Regions from separate parts of the Streptomyces violaceoruber genome, predicted to be linked through region 1. Evidence: predicted binding sites of a transcription regulator. Region 1 holds the regulator's gene; the other holds the start of a gene.
What was found. Region 1 encodes HspR, which represses chaperone genes until heat shock. Its sites were predicted from a motif close to TTGAGNNNNNNNNNCTCAA; they were not measured.
Positions count from the first base shown of each region.

Region 2: the regulator HspR is predicted to act here: its motif matches at 1,403-1,421, upstream of lon (endopeptidase La).

Region 1 covers NZ_CP137734.1:4,498,446-4,501,820, forward strand. The annotation lists gene dnaK (molecular chaperone DnaK) at 1-54, shown strand, start outside; gene grpE (nucleotide exchange factor GrpE) at 51-728, shown strand; gene dnaJ (molecular chaperone DnaJ) at 771-1,970, shown strand; gene R2E43_RS20245 (heat shock protein transcriptional repressor HspR) at 1,976-2,431, shown strand; gene R2E43_RS20250 (sugar ABC transporter substrate-binding protein) at 2,635-3,375, shown strand, end outside.
Region 2 covers NZ_CP137734.1:2,790,358-2,793,732, forward strand. The annotation lists gene lon (endopeptidase La) at 1-1,380, opposite strand, end outside; gene R2E43_RS12105 (spermidine synthase family protein) at 1,560-2,267, shown strand; gene R2E43_RS12110 (response regulator transcription factor) at 2,381-3,115, shown strand; gene R2E43_RS12115 (sensor histidine kinase) at 3,112-3,375, shown strand, end outside.

The sequences.
Region 1 (3,375 bases):
GACGTCGTCGACGCCGAGATCGTGGACGACGAGCGCAAGGACGGTGCCGCGTGACGGAGGAGACCCCGGGTTTCGAGGAGAAGCCCGACGTCCCCTCCGGCGCCACCCCTGACGACGCCGAGCCGCAGGCCGCCTCCGAAGAGGGGGCGGCCCCGGCCGGGGACGCGAGCGAGAACGCGGGCCTGGTGGCCCAGCTGGACCAGGTGCGCACCGCGCTGAACGAGCGCACCGCGGACCTCCAGCGGCTCCAGGCCGAGTACCAGAACTACCGCCGCCGGGTGGAGCGGGACCGCGTCGCGGTCAAGGAGGTCGCCGTCGCGAACCTCCTGTCCGAGCTGCTTCCCGTGCTCGACGACGTCGGGCGCGCCCGGGAGCACGGCGAACTGGTCGGCGGCTTCAAGTCCGTCGCGGAGTCGCTGGAGACCACGGTCGCCAAGCTGGGCCTCCAGCAGTTCGGCAAGGAGGGCGAGCCCTTCGACCCGACGATCCACGAGGCCCTGATGCACTCCTACGCACCGGACGTCACCGAGACGACCTGCGTGGCGATCCTGCAGCCGGGGTACCGGATCGGCGAACGCACCATCCGCCCCGCGCGGGTGGCGGTCGCCGAGCCGCAGCCGGGCGCCCAGACGGTCAAGCCGGCCGAGGACGCCGCCGAGGCGCAGGACGCCTCCGGCGCGGAGGACGACGCCGGGACCAAGGAGAGCGGTGGCCCGGACGAGGGCTGAGCTCGAAGTGACGCGTAGGGCGCGAGAGGAGGGACGTCGGGGATGAGCACGAAGGACTTCATCGAGAAGGACTACTACAAGGTTCTCGGCGTCCCCAAGGACGCCACCGAGGCCGAGATCAAGAAGGCGTACCGGAAGCTCGCCCGCGAGAACCACCCGGACGCCAACAAGGGAAACGTCAAGGCGGAGGAGCGCTTCAAGGAGATCTCCGAGGCCAACGACATCCTCGGTGACCCCAAGAAGCGCAAGGAGTACGACGAGGCCCGCGCCCTCTTCGGCAACGGCGGATTCCGCCCGGGGCCGGGCGCGGGCGGCGGCGGCACCTTCAACTTCGACCTGGGCGACCTCTTCGGAGGCGGCGCCCAGGGCGGGGGAGGCCAGGGCGGCGCCGGCGGCTTCGGCGGCGGCCTCGGGGACGTCTTCGGCGGCCTGTTCAACCGCACCGGCGGCGGACCGGGCACCGGCACGCGCACGCAGCCGCGGCGCGGGCAGGACATCGAGTCCGAGGTCACCCTGAGCTTCACCGAGGCCATCGAGGGCGCGACCGTGCCGCTCCGGATGTCCTCGCAGGCGCCCTGCAAGGCCTGTTCGGGCACCGGCGACAAGAACGGCACACCGCGCGTGTGCCCGACCTGCGTCGGCACCGGCCAGGTCGCCCGGGGCTCGGGCGGCGGCTTCTCCCTCACCGACCCGTGCCCGGACTGCAAGGGCCGCGGCCTGATCGCCGAGGACCCCTGCGAGGTCTGCAAGGGCTCCGGACGCGCCAAGTCCTCGCGGACGATGCAGGTCCGTATCCCCGCCGGGGTCTCGGACGGACAGCGCATCCGGCTGCGCGGCAAGGGCACGCCGGGCGAGCGGGGCGGTCCGGCGGGCGACCTGTACGTGGTCGTGCACGTCAAGGAGCACCCCGTCTTCGGCCGCCGGGGCGACAACCTCACCGTCACCGTCCCGGTCACCTACGCCGAGGCGGCCCTCGGCGGCGAGGTCCGCGTCCCGACCCTGGGCGGTCCGTCCGTCACGCTGAAGCTGCCGGCGGGCACGCCCAACGGCCGCACCATGCGGGCCCGGGGCAAGGGCGCGGTCCGCAAGGACGGCACCCGCGGCGACCTTCTGGTCACCGTGGAGGTGAGTGTTCCGAAGGATCTGACGGGGAAGGCTCGTGACGCGCTTCAGGCGTATCGCGAGGCGACCGCGGACGAGGATCCGCGGGCGGAGTTGTTCCAGGCCGCGAAGGGAGCTTGACGGGAATGGACGGTCGGCGACGCAACCCGTACGAACTGACCGAGGACACCCCGGTCTACGTCATCTCGGTGGCGGCCCAGCTCTCCGGCCTGCACCCGCAGACGCTGCGCCAGTACGACCGCCTAGGCCTGGTCTCCCCCGACCGCACGGCCGGCCGCGGCCGGCGCTACTCGGCCCGCGACATCGAACTGCTCCGGCAGGTCCAGCAGTTGTCGCAGGACGAGGGCATCAACCTGGCCGGAATCAAGCGCATCATCGAACTGGAGAACCAGGTCGCCGAGCTCCAGGCCCGCGCGGCCGAGCTGGCCGCCGCGCTCGACGGCGCGGCCACGGCGATGCGCCAGCGCGAGGCCGCGGTGCACGCGTCGTACCGCCGTGACCTGGTCCCTTACCAAGAGGTACAGCAGACCAGCGCCTTGGTGGTCTGGCGGCCGAGCCGCCGCGGCCAGTCCTCGGACTGAGCCGGACCGGCAGTCGGCACAAGGGAAACGGCAGCACCGGCCCCGGAGGACCACCGCGTCCTCCGGGGCCGATTCACAACGGTGCTGTCTCATTGGTCTAGTACTTCTTGACGATTTGGTGAAGACAGCGTTGGCTCTCTTCACCGGGGTCACCTGGGTCACCTGGAGAGCAACTACGCCCGTGTGTCGGAAGGTCTAGCGCAGTGAGCAGCCGTGCCCGTCGAATCGCCATATCCGTGGCCGCGTCCCTGATGACCTTCTCGCTGGCCTCCTGCGGCATGCTGGGCGCGTCGGAGAGCAGCGACGACGCCAGCCCCACCAAGGGCAACGACCTCCTGGTCGGACTGCTGCTGCCGGAGAAGGAGAACACGCGCTACGAGCAGTTCGACTACCCCTTCTTCAAGAAGAAGGTCGGCGAGCTGACGCGTGACGAGGGCATCGTCAAGTACGCCAACGCCGAGGCCAGCGCCACCAAGCAGGCCGACCAGATGCAGCAGATGATCGAGGACAAGGTCGACGTGATCGTGCTGGACGCGGTCGACGCGCACGCCATCGCGGACGGCGTGCAGAAGGCCAAGGACGCCGGCATCCCCGTCATCGCCTACGACCGGCTGGCCGAGGGCCCGATCGACGCCTACATCTCCTTCGACAACGAGCTGGTCGGCGAGGTCCAGGGCCGCTCGCTCATCGAGGCGCTCGGCGGCGACCCGGAGAGCTCCGCGAAGATCGTCATGATGAACGGCTCGTCCACCGACCCCAACGCCAAGCAGTTCAAGGCGGGCGCGCTGTCGGAGCTGAACGGCAAGGTGACGATCGCCCAGTCCTTCGACACCAAGGACTGGAAGCCGGAGAACGCCGAGGCGAACATGACCGAGGCGATCGAGAAGATCGGCAAGAAGAAGATCGCGGGCGTCTACTCCGCCAACGACGGCATGGCGGGCGGC
Region 2 (3,375 bases), 1.7 Mb from region 1:
CTGGGCCGGGTCGAGGACCTCCAGCAGGGCGGCGGCCGGGTCGCCCCGGAAGTCGGAGCCCACCTTGTCGATCTCGTCGAGCAGGACGACCGGGTTCATGGACCCCGCCTCCTTGATCGCCCGCACGATCCGGCCGGGCAGCGCGCCGACGTACGTCCGCCGGTGGCCGCGGATCTCGGCCTCGTCGCGGACGCCGCCGAGGGCGACGCGGACGAACTTGCGGCCCATCGCGTGGGCGACGGACTCTCCGAGGCTGGTCTTGCCGACGCCGGGCGGGCCGACCAGGGCCAGTACGGCACCGCCGCGCCGGCCGCCGACCACGCCGAGGCCCCGGTCGCCGCGCCGCTTGCGCACGGCCAGGTACTCGGTGATGCGCTCCTTCACGTCCTCCAGGCCCGCGTGCTCGGCGTCGAGCACGGCCTGGGCGCCCTGGATGTCGTAGGCGTCCTCGGTGCGCTCGCTCCACGGCATCTCCAGGACCGTGTCGAGCCAGGTGCGGATCCAGGAGCCCTCGGGCGACTGGTCGGAGGACCGCTCCAGCTTGTCGACCTCCTTGAGCGCGGCCTCGCGGACCTTCTCGGGCAGGTCGGCGGCCTCGACCCGGGCGCGGTAGTCGTCGGACTCCTCGCCCTCCTGCTCGCCGTTGATCTCGCGCAGCTCCTTGCGGACGGCTTCGAGCTGGCGGCGCAGCAGGAACTCGCGCTGCTGCTTGTCGACGCCCTCCTGGACGTCCTTGGCGATGGTCTCGGCCACGTCCTGCTCGGCGAGGTGGTCGCGCAGCTGCTGGGTGGCGATCTTCAGGCGGGCGACCGGGTCGGTGGTCTCCAGCAGTTCGACCTTCTGCTCGGTGGTCAGGAACGGCGAGTAGCCGGAGTTGTCGGCGAGCGCGGACACGTCGTCGATGGCCTGGACCCGGTCGACGACCTGCCAGGCGCCGCGCTTGCGCAGCCAGGCGGTGGCGAGCGCCTTGTACTCCTTCACCAGCTCGGCGACCTGGCCGGGCAGCGGATCGGGAACGGTCTCGTCGACCCGGGTGCCCTCGACCCAGAGCGCGGCGCCCGGGCCGGTGGTGCCGGCGCCGATGCGCACCCGGCCCCGGCCGCGGATCAGGGCGCCCGGGTCGCCGTCGGCCAGGCGGCCGACCTGCTCGACCGTGCCGAGCACGCCGGTGGCGGCGTGCGTGCCGTCGATGCGCGGGACGAGGAGGACGCGGGGCTTGCCGGGCTCGGACCTGGCGGCGGCCTGGGCGGCCTCCACCGCGGCCCGTACCTCGGCGTCGCTCAGGTCCAGGGGGACGACCATGCCGGGCAGGACCACTTCGTCGTCGAGCGGCAGCACGGGCAGGGTGAGCGGTGTGAAGGCGGCGGACTCAGCAGCCATGATCTCCCCTTCGGCAGTCAAGTTGAGTTACATCGACTCAATGAAAGGGAGCCCGGGATTGTTCCCCAAGCCCTGTTCGCTGTGAGCGATCAAGTACCGGGGGGCATTTCCCGCCTCTCGGGACAGCACCGCCGTACCGGCCCGCATTCCTCCGCCGGAGCGGGTGCCAGGATGGGCCGATGCCCCTCACTACCCACGACTCCCCCGAGGCCGCCGAGGCCCCCGAGGTGCTGGACCGCCGCGAGGGTCCGTACGGCGAGGTGGTCCTGCGCCGGCACGGGACGTTGCTCCAGATCATCGCGAACGGCTGCTTCCTGATGGACACCTCCGACGGGCGTTCGGAGCGGCGCCTGGTCGACGCGGCGGCCGACGCGCTGGCCGCCTCCGGCGGACGGACCGCTCCGCACCTGCTCATCGGCGGTCTCGGGGTCGGCTTCTCCCTCGCGCACGCGGCCGCCGACCCCCGCTGGGGCCGGATCGCGGTCGTCGAGCGCGAGGGCGCCATCATCGACTGGCACCGCGCCGGACCGCTGGCCGCGCTCTCCGCCGACGCGCTGGCCGACCCGCGCGCGGAGATCGTCGAGGCGGACCTGGTCGCGTACGTCAATGAGACATCCGACACGTACGACGCCCTGTGCCTGGACATCGACAACGGCCCCGGCTGGACCGTCACCGAGGGCAACGACGGGCTGTACGCGCCGTCCGGACTGGCGGGCTGCGCACGGCTGTTGAGGCCCGGCGGGGTGCTCGCCGTATGGTCCGCGCAGCCCTCTCCGGAATTCGAAGAAACCTTGCGTAATGCCGGTTTCCAACAGGTGCGTACCGAAGAGATCCCCGTTGCCCGGGGCGTTCCGGACGTCGTGCACATCGGCGTCGGGCCTGGATAGCAAAGGCGCGGTGACTCCCCGTACGCTGCTGCCCTGACGCGGATCATTCAAGCGTCAAGCGCAGTCATGGGATCACCCCACGGATTCCGGAAAGCACACCTCAGGGGCGGGCGATGGAGCAGACACAGACCTCCCACAACGGCACGGCCACCCAGGGCGCCCAGCGCCGGGTGCTGGTGGTCGAGGACGATCAGACGATCGTGGACGCCATCGCGACCCGTCTGCGCGCCGAGGGATTCCTGGTGCAAACGGCGGGCGACGGTCCGTCCGCCGTCGACACGGCCGAGGCTTGGCAGCCCGACCTGCTGATCCTCGACATCATGCTGCCCGGCTTCGACGGCCTGGAGGTCTGCCGGCGCGTGCAGGCCCAGCGGCCGGTGCCGGTGCTGATGCTCACCGCGCGCGACGACGAGACGGACATGCTGGTCGGCCTCGGCGTGGGCGCCGACGACTACATGACCAAGCCGTTCTCGATGCGCGAGCTGGCCGCCCGCGTGCACGTGCTGCTGCGGCGGGTGGAGCGGGCCGTGGTGGCCGCCTCCACGCCGCGCAGCGGCATCCTGCGCCTGGGCGAGCTGGAGATCGACCACGCGCAGCGCCGGGTGCGGGTGCGCAGCGAGGACGTCCACCTCACGCCGACCGAGTTCGACCTGCTGGTCTGCCTGGCGAACACCCCGCGCGCGGTGCTCTCCCGCGAGCAGCTGCTCGCCGAGGTGTGGGACTGGGCGGACGCCTCCGGCACCCGGACCGTGGACAGCCACATCAAGGCGCTGCGCCGGAAGATCGGCGCCGAGCGCATCCGTACCGTGCACGGCGTGGGCTACGCCTTGGAGACGCCGACGCCATGAGCAGCAGAGGACGGGAAGCCGCACGGAGGAACCCCGGCCCTCGGACCACCGGGGAGCCCTGGGGCGGCGTGCGCCCGTTCTCGATCAAGACCAAGCTGGGCGCGCTGGTCGTCACGTCGGTGCTGATCACCACCGGCCTGTCGGTGATAGCGGTGCACACCAAGACGGAGCTGCGGTTCATCACGGTCTTCTCGATGATCGCCACGCTGCTGATCACGCAGTTCGTGGCGCACTCGCTGACCGCCCCGCTGGACGAGATG